Regions from separate parts of the Streptomyces sp. NBC_00683 genome, predicted to be linked through region 3. Evidence: riboswitches for the same ligand, from Rfam matches in the RefSeq annotation. Region 3 holds a riboswitch; each other region holds the start of a gene.
What was found. Region 3 has a riboswitch for S-adenosylmethionine ahead of thrC (threonine synthase). Riboswitches for the same ligand answer to the same signal wherever they lie in the genome.
Positions count from the first base shown of each region.

Region 1: it holds a riboswitch for S-adenosylmethionine, as region 3 does, so the genes downstream of both, OG257_RS06575 (hypothetical protein) here and thrC (threonine synthase) in region 3, are expected to answer to the same signal.
Region 2: it holds a riboswitch for S-adenosylmethionine, as region 3 does, so the genes downstream of both, OG257_RS27900 (aminotransferase class V-fold PLP-dependent enzyme) here and thrC (threonine synthase) in region 3, are expected to answer to the same signal.

Region 1 covers NZ_CP109013.1:1,482,047-1,486,647, forward strand. The annotation lists gene OG257_RS06565 (family 43 glycosylhydrolase) at 1-332, opposite strand, end outside; gene OG257_RS06570 (arabinan endo-1,5-alpha-L-arabinosidase) at 314-1,297, opposite strand; gene OG257_RS06575 (hypothetical protein) at 1,575-1,985, opposite strand; SAM riboswitch class IV at 2,035-2,145, opposite strand; gene OG257_RS06580 (cytochrome P450 family protein) at 2,272-3,495, opposite strand; gene OG257_RS06585 (cytochrome P450) at 3,492-4,601, opposite strand, start outside.
Region 2 covers NZ_CP109013.1:6,250,260-6,254,860, reverse strand. The annotation lists gene OG257_RS27905 (Lrp/AsnC family transcriptional regulator) at 1-106, shown strand, start outside; gene OG257_RS27900 (aminotransferase class V-fold PLP-dependent enzyme) at 184-1,560, opposite strand; SAM riboswitch class IV at 1,734-1,850, opposite strand; gene trpD (anthranilate phosphoribosyltransferase) at 1,935-2,999, opposite strand; gene qcrB (cytochrome bc1 complex cytochrome b subunit) at 3,122-4,601, opposite strand, start outside.
Region 3 covers NZ_CP109013.1:3,908,629-3,913,229, forward strand. The annotation lists gene OG257_RS17390 (cold-shock protein) at 1-13, opposite strand, end outside; gene OG257_RS17395 (MoaD/ThiS family protein) at 438-713, opposite strand; gene thrC (threonine synthase) at 741-2,036, opposite strand; SAM riboswitch class I at 2,055-2,182, opposite strand; gene OG257_RS17405 (glucosyl-3-phosphoglycerate synthase) at 2,336-3,286, shown strand; gene OG257_RS17410 (alpha,alpha-trehalose-phosphate synthase (UDP-forming)) at 3,343-4,601, shown strand, end outside.

The sequences.
Region 1 (4,601 bases), 2.4 Mb from region 3:
TGCAGCTCGGGCGCCCAGATGTTGCAGCAGCGCGAGGCGGCGTCGCCCTTCCAGACCTGCACGCTCGGCGCGGTCGCGAGGCCGGCGAGCGTCGGCGACTTGCGCATGGTGATGACGTCGGTCCAACTCGTCGACACCAGGTAGTAGTTGCCGTCGTGGTACGAGATCCAGGGGTCGGCCCCCTTCTGCGCCTTGACGGGATTGGTGTACGGACGCCCCTCGGCGGCCTGCGCGGAGGACGTCCCGGACGGCGCGGCCTGCGTGGAGGCCGGCTGCCCCAGTGCGAGGGCCAGCAGGAGGGCGCTCAGCAGGGTCAGTAGGCGACGGGCCATCCGCTGCTCCAGTTCAGTAGGTTGACGCCGAGCTTCGGGGTGCCGTTGTCCTGGCCGTCGTAGTAGTGGTAGACGAGCAGGTCACCGTCGGAGTCGGCGAGGATCGACTGGCCGCCGGGGCCGATGTACCGGCCGTGGGACTCCATGACGGGGGTGCCGCCGTTGCTGAGCATGTTCACGCCGTTGCGGTCGTAGTAGGGCCCGGTGACGCTCGTCGCCCGGCCCACCTTGATCTTGTACGTGGAGCTGGTGCCTGCGCAGCAGGTGTCGTACGAGGCGAAGAGGTAGTAGTAGCCGTTGCGCTTCACGATGGAGGGCGCCTCGACGGCCTTGGTTCCGGTGGGGCGGGAGGCGAGCGAGCGGCGTGCGGTGTCTCCGGCGTACTGCTTGCCGGTCGACGGGTCGACACGGATCATCTTGATCCCGGTCCACCAGGAGCCGAAGGACAGCCACCACTTGCCGTCGTCGTCCACGAAGAGGTTGGGGTCGATGGCGTTGTAGTCGCTCGACGAGTTCGAGGTGTAGACGATCCCGTAGTCGCTCCAGCTGCCCGCCTGGCCGGTGGTGGAGGCCGCGAGGCCGATCGCCGAGGTGTTCGAGCCGAAGGACGAGACGGCGTAGTACATCAGGTACTTGCCGCCGCGATAGGAGATGTCTGGTGCCCAGGGGTCCGACGCGGACGAGTAGTTCTTCCACCAGCTCGGCTTCGTCGTGAAGGCGTTGCCCGACCGGCCGAAGGCGGTGCGGTCGGTGGAGGTGCGGAGCTGGAGGCCTTCGCCGGTGGAGTAGAGCAGGTACTGGCCGGACGTGCTCCGGATCATGGAGGGGTCGTGGACGACGATGTCGCCGTTGACGACACCGGGGTTGGGGTACGCGGACGCGCTGGTCGGAACGAGCGCCAGCAGGAGTGCGGCGGGGAGGGCGGCGAGGGTCCTTCGCGGAATTCTTCTCGGAATGCGGCTCATCAGGAGACCTTCTTCGGTCGTGTCGGGGTACCCGGCAGTCGTCACCGAGGGGACAGGAGGTTGCCATGCGCATGACATTCACTTGTTCGACTGATCGAACGGCGCCCGTAACTTCGGACGGGCGATCAGGACGGGACCGTAGAATCGAACACGTCTTGCGTCAACGGATTGAGCACGTATTCAACGAAAACCCGGACCCTGTCCGGTATCGCGAACGGACCGGCCCGCCCTCATCGGGCGGTACCGGCCGAACGCGACTGTTCCTGGGGCCTGTTGACTACAGCCCGTAGGTGAAGTTCCCGCGGCCCGTGTGCTGCGGATCGGGTGCGGTGGTCCCGCACAGCGGACCGCCCTCGGTTCCGACGTTCACGAGGCCGGTCGCCTCACCGTCGAGGCCGACGAACCGCAGCGCGTGCCAGCGGGGCAGCCAGTACACGCGCCCGCGGTGGTCCGTGAGCAACTCCCGCAGGTCGGCGGGGGCGTGCATCCATACCTCGGGGAGGCCGCCGGGGTGTTCGAAGGCCGCGCGCAGCACCAGCCAGCCGTCGTCGCGGACATCGCCCGCGGTCAGCAGGAGTTCCACCGCCTGGCCGGGTTCCTGTACGCACTTCTTGGCGTGGATCCAGTGCACGTGGTGGCCGGGCGCGTACCGCGAGCAGGCGTCGTGGTGAATGAGGTGAGGGAGCATGGCTGTCGTCGCCTTCCGGGGTCCTGGACCCCGGGGGCCCGTCCCCGGTGGTCCGCTGTTCCCCGCACGGTGCCGCGCGGGGCGGGTCGTCACCCGGAGCACCCGCAGCGGAGCGGGGTGCCGTCCAGCGAGCCGGGGCTTTCCACTGGAACTCATGACCCGTCAAAAGCGTAACAGGAGCCGGGAGGACGCCGGGGGCCGCGCGCAACCCCCGCGTACGGGCGCGACGCCTCCCCGCCCGTACGCTTCCGGCTCCCCTGCGCAGGTCCTCCTCGTCGAAGCCGCCTCAGCCGTGCAGCAGGACGGGGAAGGCCTCCATGTCGTTCTGCGTCATCACCGGAAGCTTGCGGATCTCGTCGTCCGGTATCGCGAGCTTGAGCGCGGGGAAGCGCGCGAAGAGGGCGGGGAGTGCGATGCCGGCCTCCACCCGTGACAGTGCCGCACCGGGGCAGATGTGGGGGCCGTGACCGAAGGTCATGTGCCGGATCGGTGTCGGACGGGTGATGTCGAAGGAATCGGCGTCCTCGCCGTGCTGTTCGGCGTCGCGTCCGATGACCCGGTAGGAGATGACGACGCCCTCCCCCGCGGCGATCACCTGGTCACCGACCTGGATGTCCTCGGTGGCGAAACGCATCAGCAGGTGTGTGGTGGGCGTGTCCCAGCGCAGCGTCTCCTCGACCACCGTCTCCCACGGGATCTCCCCGTCGAGCACCTTCTGCAGCTGGTCGGGGTGGGCGAGCAGGGCGCGTACCGCGTTGAGGATGAGGCCGATCGTGGTCTCGTGCCCGGCGGCCACCATGGCCTTGAGGTTGCCGACGACCTCCTCCTCGGTGAGGGGCTCGCCGCCCTCGTCGGCCAGGATCAGGGCGCTGGTGAGGTCGTCGGTGGCCCGCGCCGTCTTCTCGCGTACGAGGTCGGTGTAGAAGACGTCCAGTTCCTGCAGCAGCGCCAGGCGCTCCTCCTGCGGGGTGAGCATGGAGAAGAAGGCCTTGTACTGCTTCGTCAGCATCGGGAACTGATCCTCGTCCACCCCCATCAGCAGCCCGACGACCCGCATCGGCAGCGGCTGGGCGAAGACGGCCTTGAGGTCGACGACACCTTCCTTGCCCTGCTCGGCGAGCGAGTCGAGGAGCTCCTCGGTGAACTTCTCGATGGCGGGGCGGACCGCCTCGAGCCGGCGCGGCGTGAGTGCCTGGGAGGTCTTGGTCCGCAGCCGCCGGTGCTCGCCGCCGTCGACCGTGAACATGGAGCGTCCGGCATCGATCATTCCGATCAGCGGCCAGGCATGGGTGACCTCACCGCTCCTCCACAGCCCCCAGGCGTCCAGGTCCTTCACCAGCCGTGGGTCGACGAGCAGTTGACGTGCTTCGGCGTGCCGTGTGACGGTCCACGCGGGGACCCCCAACAGCTCGATGCGCGCGAGCGGGCCCGCCTGGCGCAGCTGCTCGGTCTCACCGTCGAGGTTCTGGACCATGGGGTCGATGACCACGGTCGCGTGAGGGCAGTTCACAGCAGATCTCCTGTCGTACGTACGGGAGCGAACCGGACGGGGAGCGCGTTCATCCCGCGCAGGAAGGCGGACGGCCGCCGGACGAGGTCCTTTTCGGGGACGGCGAGTGCGAGGTCGGGCAGCCGGTCGAGGATGACCTCGATCCCGGTACGGGCGATGGTCTCGGCAATCTCCTGCGCGGGGAAGGGGCAGCGGTACTCACCGTGGCTGAAGGCCAGGTGCGCACTGTTGCTGCTGTGCCTCGTGGCACCGTCGGACTCCAGGTCCTGGCGCACGAGGGGGTCGGTGTTGGCCGCCCCCAGGCCGAGCAGCAGCATGTCCCCCGCGCGGATCGTCCGTCCGCCGAGCTGGGTGTCGCGGACCGCCCACCGGCCGGCGAGGATCTGCGTCGGGCTCTCCTCCCAGAGGACCTCGTTCATGGCGTCGCCGATGCTGCGACGTCCGCCGGAGAGCGAGTCGGCGAACTGGTCCTCGGTGAGCATCAGCCGCAGGGAGTTGCCGATCCAGTCGGCGGTGGTCAGATGGCCGGCGGCGGTGATGGCCATGAGGTCGAGCGCGTACTCCTGATCGGTGAACGGCTCCGGGTTCGCGAGCATCCGGGAGGTGACGTCGTCCCCGGGGGTGTCCCGCTTGACCGCCACGAGCCGCTGCATGTGCTCGGCGAACCGCCCGTACGCCTTCTGCGCGTCGGGGCCCCCGTCGGCGAGGTCCTTCAGGACCCGGGCGATGTCCGCTCCTTCGGCATCGGGGAAGCCGACGAGCCGGGCGAGGACGAGAACGGGCAGCGGTTCGGCGAACTCGGCCACGAGATCGGCCGTGCCCCGGCTGCAGATGTCGTCGATGAGGCGGTCGGCGAGCTGCTCGCAGTGCCCCCGGATCTCGAACGGATCGGCACTCTCGAGCGCGGGCACCACCATCTCGGCATGCCGCCGGTGTTCGGCGCCCGCGGTGAAGTAGATGGACGGCATGGGGCGGCCGACCATGGGGAGCAGCGGCCAGTCCTCGGGTATGTGCTCCCACTGGTTCCACAGCCCGACATCTCTCGGGAACAACTCGCCGTCACTGGTGACCTGGTGGAGCTCCCGGTACCCGACGACCAGCCAGGC
Region 2 (4,601 bases), 2.3 Mb from region 3:
GATCAGCAAGATCCCCGGTGTCGAGGGCACCGACACACACGTGGCGTTCCGCACGTACTCGCAGCACGACCTCGAGGCGGCCTTCGCCATCGGTCTCGACGCGTAGGACGGACGGCGCGTACGGCTTCGGCCGGGGACGGGAGGCGACTGCCCCGTCCCCGGCCGAAGCCGTACGCGGCCCGGTCAGACCTGCGCCGCACCCCTGTCCGGGACGCAGCGGCCGTCCTCGGTGCGGTAGGTCCACCGGGCACCCGCGCCCACCAGCTCGCGGACCGCGCCCAGGAACCTCTCGATGTGCTCGTCCGGCGTACCGGCCCCGAAGCTGACCCGGATGGCGTTGAGGGACCGCTCGCCCGGCTCGGCCTCCGGGGCACCGCACTCGCCCGGGTCCTGCGGCTCACTGCCCAGCAGGGTCCGTACGAGCGGGTGGGCGCAGAACAGGCCGTCGCGGACCCCGATGCCGTACTCCGCGGAGAGCGCCGCGGCGAAGTGCGAGCTGTTCCAGCCCTCGACCACGAAGGAGATGACGCCGACCCTCGGGGCGTCGTCGCCGAACAGGGAGAGCACCTTGACCGCGGGGACCTCGGCCAGGCCTTCACGGACCCGGGTGACGAGCTGCTGCTCACGCGCGACGAGCTGGTCGAACCCGGCCTCGGTCAGGGCCTTGCAGGCAGCGGCGATGGAGTAGACGCCGATCACGTTGGGCGATCCGGCCTCGTGCCGGGCCGCCGTGGTGTGCCACTCCACGTCCACTCCGCCGTCGGCGCGCCGGGCGACCTTGCGGGAGGCGCCGCCGCCCGCGAGATACGGCTCCGCGTCCCGCAGCCAGTCGGCCCGGCCCGCGAGGACGCCCGAGCCGAACGGCGCGTACAGCTTGTGCCCGGAGAAGGCGACCCAGTCGACGTCCAGTTCCGCGATGTCCACCGGGTGATGGGGGGCCAGCTGCGCGGCGTCGAGGACGATCCGGGCACCGTGCGCGTGGGCGGCGGCGGCCAGTTCCTTCACCGGCCACAGTTCACCGGTGACGTTCGACGCGCCGGTGACACAGACCAGTGCGGGCCCGTAGGGGTCGCGGTCGGCCAGCGCACGCTCCAGCGTCACGACTGCCTCGGCGGGGGTCCTGGGGGCGTCGAGGTACGTCACCCGGGCGTCGCGCCAGGGCAGCAGCGAGGCGTGGTGCTCGGTCTCGAACACGAACACCTGGCAGTTGGCGGGAAGCACGGCGGCCAGCAGGTTGAGGGAGTCCGTCGTCGAGCGGGTGAAGACCACCTGGTCCTCGGCGCGGCAGCCGAGGAACTCCGCGACGGTGACGCGGCTGCTCTCGAAGAGGTCCGTGGAGAGCTGCGAGAGGTAGCCGGCGCCGCGGTGCACGCTGCCGTAGTACGGGGCGTAGGCGGCCACGTCGTCCCATACCCGCTGCAGGGCCGGGGCGCTCGCCGCGTAGTCGAGGGCGGCATAGGTGACTTCGCCTCCCGTAACCAGCGGAACGGTGACATCCGCACCCAGAACCGGCAGCGGGGCACAAATGGACTGGTCGGCGGCAGCGGTGGAGACAGACATGGCGAACTCCCGTAACAGGCAGGCGAAATCCCGGCGCCGGCAGATACGCGGCAGCGCAGGGAAAAGAGAAAAGGGTGCGCGGAGAAGGGCGTTGAGCCCTATCGCATTCGCTTGCTCACAAGAGGCTCCCTGGGGACCAGGACCCCGGGGGATGGCATTCACAGATGCCTAGGGGCCCGCGCTTGCCACAGACCTCGCTGCCTGCGGCCTGGTCTTCACCCGGGGCACCCCGCCACGGACGGAGGGTTGCCGGACAGCGAGCCGGGGCTTATTCGCTGTCACTCATGACCTGCGCAGCATCTTGCCATACGTGGCCACATGCGCAAGAGCGCAGTCCGCGATCCGGACTGCGCCCCGCCTCACACTGCCCGCCCTCAGGCGTTGCTGGCAGCCACCCAGCGCTCCAGCGCCCGCTTGGCGGCACCTGAGTCGATCGATTCCGCGGCCTTCGCGATGCCGGCCGCGATCTGCTCGTTCAGCGTGCCCTCGCCCGGGTCGAGCGCGACCAGCGCGGCGGCGGAGTTGAGGAGCACCGCCTCGCGTACGGGACCTGTCTCCCCGTCCAGCATCCGCCGGGCGACGTCCGCGTTGTACGAGGCGTCGGCACCGCGCAGCGCCGAGACCGGTACCAGGTCCAGGCCGACGTCCCGCGGGTCGAACGCCTCTTCGCGCACGGCACCGTCCCGGACGACCCAGACCCGGGAGGTCGCCGTGGTGGTCAGCTCGTCGAGGCCGTCGTCGCCCCGGAAGACCAGCGCCGAATTGCCCCGGTCGGCGAGCACTCCGGCGACGATGGGCGCCATCTTGAGGTCGGCGACACCGACGGCCTGGGAGCGCACCTGGGCGGGGTTGGTGAGCGGGCCGAGGATGTTGAAGGTGGTCGGCGTGCCGAGCTCCTTGCGGGCCCTCGCCGCGTGCCGCAGCGCGGGGTGGAACTTCACCGCGAAGCAGAAGGTGATGCCCGCTTCCTCGGCGACCCGGACGACGCCCTGCGGGGTCAGCTCCAGGTTGACGCCGAGCTTCTCGAGCACGTCGGAGGCCCCGCTCGCCGAGGAGGAGGCGCGGTTGCCGTGCTTGACGACCTTGGCGCCGGTCCCGGCGACGACGATCGCCGACATGGTGGAGATGTTGACCGTCTTGGCCAGGTCCCCGCCGGTGCCCACGATGTCGACCGTGCGGCCGGGTACCTGGATGGTGTGGGCGTGCTCGTACATGGTGCGTACGAGTCCGGTGACCTCGTCGACGGTCTCACCCTTGGCACGCAGTGCGATCACGAAGCCGGCGATCTGCACGTCGGTGGCTTCGCCGCTCATGATGCGGTCCATGGCCCACGCGGTGTCCTCGGCCGTCAGGCTCTCGCCGCGCAGGAGGGGCATCAGCACGCCGGGCCAGGAACGGTCCGCCACGCTGTCGCCGCCGTCCGGGGTCACAACGTTCATGGTCCGCTCCTGGGGTCCACAGCCGATAAAAGGATCCCCCCACCCTATCCAGCCCCGGGGACAGCGAAGAGCCCCGTCCATCGAATGGACGGGGCTCCCGCTGTGGCGATCAGCTCAGGTGATCAGTGGTGGCCGTGGCCGCTGGTGATCTCCTTGTACTCCTCGGCGGAGGGCTTGGCGATCTGGCTCTGCTCGCCGTAGTAGCTCTTGCTGAGCTTGGCCCGCAGCTTCTGCAGCGCCGAAGGCTTGCGCTCGACACCGTTCTCGTCGACCGTCGGGCCGATCTCGACCGGCTTGTACTGCTCGTGCGCGGTGAGCGTGTGCAGCTGGCCCTGGCTGAGCGGCTCGTGGATCTCGACGAACTCACCGTGCGGCAGGCGCTTGATGGTGCCGGACTCGCGTCCGTGCAGCACCTTGTCCCTGTCGCGGCGCTGGAGGCCGAGGCAGATCCGCTTCGTCACGATGAACGCGATGACCGGGCCGACGAAGATGAAGATCCGGACGAACCACGAGATGGCGTTCAGCGACAGGTGGAAGTGCGTGGCCCACAGGTCGTTTCCACCGCCGATGAAGACGATGACGTACTCGGTGATCCATGCGACACCGAAGGCCGTACGGGTCGGGGCGTTGCGCGGGCGGTCCAGGATGTGGTGCTCGCGCTTGTCCCCGGTGACCCAGGACTCGATGAAGGGGTAGACCGCGATCGCCGCGAGCACGAGGCCGAAGGCCGTCAGCGGGATGAACACACCCAGGACGAGCGTGTGACCCCACAGGTTGATCTCCCAGCCCGGCATCACTCGGATCAGACCCTCGGCGAAGCCCATGTACCAGTCGGGCTGGGCGCCGGTGGACACCTGGTCCGGGCGGTACGGGCCGAGGGCCCAGATCGGGTTGATCGAGGCGATGCCCGCGATGACGGTGATGACACCGAAGACGAGGAAGAAGAACCCTCCGGCCTTCGCCATGTACACCGGCAGCAGCGGCATGCCGACGACGTTCTTGTTCGTCTTGCCGGGACCCGCGAACTGCGTGTGCTTGTGGTAGAAGACCAGGATCAGGTGGGCCACGACCAGGCCGAGCATGATGCCCGGCAGCAGCAGGATGTGGATCGAGTAGAACCGGGCCACGAAGTCGCCGCCGGGGAACTCCCCGCCGAACAGGAACATCGAGAGGTACGTACCGACGATCGGCGTCGCCAGGATCGCGCCCTGGGTGAAGCGGACACCCGTACCGGAGAGCAGGTCGTCCGGGAGCGAGTAGCCGGTGAACCCGGTGAACATGCCCAGGACGAACAGCAGGAAGCCGAACATCCAGTTGATCTCACGGGGCTTGCGGAACGCACCCGTGAAGAAGACGCGCATCATGTGCACGAACATGCCGGCCAGGAAGATCAGCGCGGCCCAGTGGTGGATCTGCCGTACGAGCAGACCACCGCGGACGTCGAAGCTGATGTCCAGCGTCGAGGCGTAGGCCTCGGACATCCGGATGCCCTGCATCGGCTCGTACGAGCCGTGGTACACGACCTCGTTCATGCTCGGGTGGAAGAACAGCGTCAGATACACACCCGTGAGGATGATGATGATGAAGCTGTAGAGGCAGATC
Region 3 (4,601 bases):
TGCCCTGAGCCATGCCTAACTCCCCTATTACTGGCCCTTGCACAGGACCGCACTTCGCGGGCCCGGGTCAGAACTCACCCTCCGACAGGAGAGGGTGGCGTGCGCCGGAACGCGTCGACCGCGGCCGAATGTATCTGCCCAACTGCCCTCTGCAACAGGGCAATCGGACGAGAATTCTGGGCACAGCTGAACGCCCGGATAGGTGGAACTCGTGAGATTCCAGGGCAAGTCGGGCCTGACAAAGGCCACTTATGGCGCAAGGAGTTCACGTACTTTGGCTGCTTCTCATCGCGACCGGGCGCATTCTCATATGCGGGCGGCACAGGCAGCGGAGGGGACTTCCCCAACTGTACCCCGCTCAACCATGCAGAATTGCCCCCTCCGCTTCTCTTGCGGAGGGGGCAACGGTGCTCACGCTGTGAAGTCGTACAGGAGGCTCAGCCTCCGGCGACGGCCGGGATGATCGAGATGCCGGCGCCGTCCGGGGTCGCCGTCTGCAGGCCGCCCTCGAAGCGCACGTCGTCGTCGTTGACGTACACGTTCACGAAGCGGCGCAGCTTGCCCTGGTCGTCCAGGACGCGGGCGGCGATGCCCGGGTGGTCCTTCTCCAGGGACTCGATGACCTCGGAGAGGATCGTGCCCTCGGCCGGGACCTCGGCCTGACCGCCCGTGTAGGTACGGAGGATGGTGGGGATACGGACCTTGACGCTCATGGGGTGCCTTCCTTCGGTCTCGGGTGGTCAGCTGGCGGCGAGGCCCGCGTCGCGGAACGCGTCCAGGCTCGGCCGGATCGTGGCCGACAGGCCGGTCGTCGGGGCGACGGCGTCCAGCGTCTTCAGGCCGTCACCGGTGTTCAGGATGACGGTGGTCAGCGTCGGGTCCAGCAGGCCGGCGTCGATCAGCTTCTTCGTCACACCGACCGTCACACCGCCCGCGGTCTCCGCGAAGATGCCCTCGGTACGGGCCAGCAGCTTGATCGCGTCGACGACCTGCTCGTCGTTGACGTCCTCGACGGCACCGCCGGTGCGCCGGGCGATGTCCAGGACGTACGGGCCGTCGGCCGGGTTGCCGATCGCGAGGGACTTGGCGATCGTGTTCGGCTTCTGCGGCCGTACGACGTCGTGCCCGGCCTTGAAGGCGGTGGAGACCGGGGAGCAGCCCTCGGCCTGGGCACCGAAGATCTTGTACGGCTTGTCCTCGACGAGGCCGAGCTTGATCAGCTCCTGCAGGCCCTTGTCGATCTTCGTGAGCTGCGACCCCGACGCGATCGGGATGACGATCTGGTCGGGCAGCTGCCAGCCGAGCTGCTCGCAGATCTCGTACGCCAGGGTCTTGGAGCCCTCGCCGTAGTACGGGCGGAGGTTGACGTTGACGAAGCCCCAGCCCTCACCGAGCGGGTCGCCGATGAGCTCCGAGCAGAAGCGGTTGACGTCGTCGTAGTTGCCCTCGATGCCGACCAGTTCGCCGCCGTACACCGCGGCCATGACGACCTTGCCCTGCTCCAGGTCGTGCGGGATGAACACGCACGAGCGGAAGCCGGCGCGGGCCGCCGCGGCGCCCACCGCACCGGCGAGGTTGCCGGTGGAGGAGCAGGAGAGGGTGGTGAATCCGAAGGCGCGGGCGGCCTCGACGGCGATCGCGACGACACGGTCCTTGAAGGAGTGCGTCGGGTTGCCGGAGTCGTCCTTGACGTACAGACCGCCGGTGACGCCCAGCTCACGGGCGAGGTTGTCGGCCTTGACCAGCTTCGTGAAGCCGGGGTTGATGTTGGGCTTGCTCGCGACATCGGCCGGAACGGGCAGCAGCGGCGCGTAGCGCCAGATGTTGTCGGGGCCTTCGGCGATGCGCTTCTTGAGCTCTTCGGGGGAGCCGCTCGGCAGGTCGTACGCCACTTCGAGCGGCCCGAAACAGGACGCACAGGCGAAGATGGGACCGAGCTCGAAACGCTCGCCGCATTCGCGGCAGGAAAGTGCTGCGGCGGAACCCAGGTCCACGGCAGAAGAATCGGTGTTCGCTGCAACTGTCTGAACAGACATGATGGCGGAGGCCCTTTCTCCTCATCTTCCTTGCGGCGTATTTCGCCACAAGACGGAATTGGCACCTTCCCTACCGTGACCTCGCGGTCGGCAGGAGGGTTGCCGGGACTTCAACGGGCCGTTCCCTCAGTCCCTCTGGATGAGCGCTATGGCACCGGACCATCGATCCGGGCATTTATTCGCGGACCGACCCCGACATGCGAGGGTCATCCGCGTTGTTCAAGACTGTAACCGAAGCCCCGGACGATTGAGATAGTCGTCCGAACCGCGAGATGGATCACATACAGGGAGTATCGACCGTGCTGGAAGAGGTGGAACGCTGGCTGACCAGGCGTTCCTGGTCGGCCGATGACCGCCCGCTCGACCGCCTCACGGCCGCGCGTGCGAGGGATCCGCACCGCGCCCGGGTGAGCGTCGTGCTGCCCGCCCTGAACGAGGAGGAGACGGTCGGCGCGATCGTCGAGGAGATCCGGCGCGAGCTGATGGAGAAGGTCCGGCTCGTCGACGAACTGGTGGTGATCGACTCCGGTTCCACCGACGCCACCGCCGCGGTGGCACGCCGGGCCGGTGCCAGGGTGGTGCACCGGGACGCGATACTCCCCCGGATACCGGCCGTACCCGGCAAGGGCGAGGTGCTGTGGCGGTCACTGCTGGTGACCAGCGGCGAGATCGTCTGCTTCATCGACGCCGACCTCAAGGACTTCTCCGCGGACTTCGTCTCCGGCATCGTCGGCCCCCTGCTGACCGACCCCGAGGTCCAGTTCGTCAAGGCCATGTACGACCGCCCTCTGGGAGAAGCCGCAGGCCAGGGCGGTCGGGTCACCGAACTTGTGGCACGCCCGCTGCTCAATCTCCACTGGCCGCAGCTGGCCGGCTTCGTCCAGCCGCTGGGCGGCGAGTACGCCGTACGCCGCTCCCTGCTCGAACGGCTCCCCTTCCCCGTCGGTTACGGAGTGGAGCTGGGCCTGCTCGTCGACGCCCTGCACACGGTGGGCCTGGACGCCCTGGCACAGGTGGACGTCGGCGTACGCAAACACCGCCACCAGGACGGCCAGGCGCTCGGCCGGATGGCGGCGGCGATCTACCGCACCGCCCAGCTGCGGCTCTCCCGGGGGCATCTGGTGCGGCCCGTGCTCACCCAGTTCGAACGCGGCGAAGACGGCTTCGTACCGCGCACCCATGCGGTGGACACCGAGGAGCGGCCGCCCATGCGGGAGATCACGGAGTACGCGTCCCGCCACGCGGCGTGATGTTTCGCGGTGGGCTTCGCGTTTGGCGGCTTCCCGAACGGGCTAGGTTCGGGTACATGGTCTCCGAGCACTCTGCCAAGGTCCTCGTCGCGTCCAACCGCGGCCCCGTGTCCTATGCGCTGCGCGAGGACGGAACGCTCGACTCCAAGCGCGGCGGGGGCGGCGTCGTCTCCGGTCTGAGCGCAGTCGAGGACAAGCTGTGGGTGTGCGCGGCCCTGGGCGACGGCGACCGCGAGGCGGTCCGGCGCGGCCTGTCGGAGCCCGGCGTCCGCATGCTCGACATCGACGCCGGGGTCCACGACGACGCGTACAACGGCATCGCGAACTCGGTGCTCTGGTTCGTCCACCACATGATCTACCAGACGCCGCTGGAGCCGGTGTTCGACGCGGAGTTCCGGCGGCAGTGGGCGTCCTTCGAGGCGTACAACCGCGCCTTCGCCGAGGCCCTCGCCGAGGAGGCGGGCGTGGGCGCGGTGGTCCTGGTCCAGGACTACCACCTGTCTCTGGTGCCCGGCATGCTCCGCGAGCTCCGCCCCGATCTGCGGATCGGCCACTTCTCGCACACCCCGTGGGCCCCCGTCGACTACTTCCGGCTGCTGCCCGACGACATCGGGGAGCAGCTGCTGCGCGGCATCCTGGGCGCCGACCGGGCCGCGTTCCTCACCCGCCGCTGGGCGGACGCGTTCATCAGCTGCTGCACGGAGATCCTGGGCGGCACCGGCCGCACCCGGATCGGGGTGCACGGGCTGGGCGCCGACGCGGACTTCCTGCGCCGCCGCTCCCACGAGGCGGACGTGGACGAGCGGATGGAGACGCTGCGGGAGCAGGTGGGTCCCGGCAGGCGGACGATCGTGCGGGTGGACCGCACCGAGCTCTCCAAGAACATCGTCCGCGGGCTGCACGCCTACCGTGCCCTGCTGGAGGAGCACCCCGAATGGCGTGAGCGGGTGGTGCACGTGGCGTTCGCCTACCCCTCCCGGCAGGACCTCGCGGTGTACCGCGACTACACCGCCGAGGTGCAGCGGGTCGCCGACGGGATCAACGCGGAGTACGCCACGGAGGGCTGGACCCCGGTCATCCTCCACGTCGACGACGACTTCGCCCGCTCGCTCGCCGCGTACCGGCTGGCGGACGTGGCGCTCGTCAACCCGATCCGCGACGGCATGAACCTCGTCGCGAAGGAGGTCCCGGTCGTCTCCGACAACGGCTGCGCGCTGGTGCTGTCGCGGGAGGCGGGGGCCTACGAGGAGCTCGGCGAGGACGCCCTCGTGGTCAACCCGTACGACGTGTCGGCCACGGCGGCGGCGCTGCACGA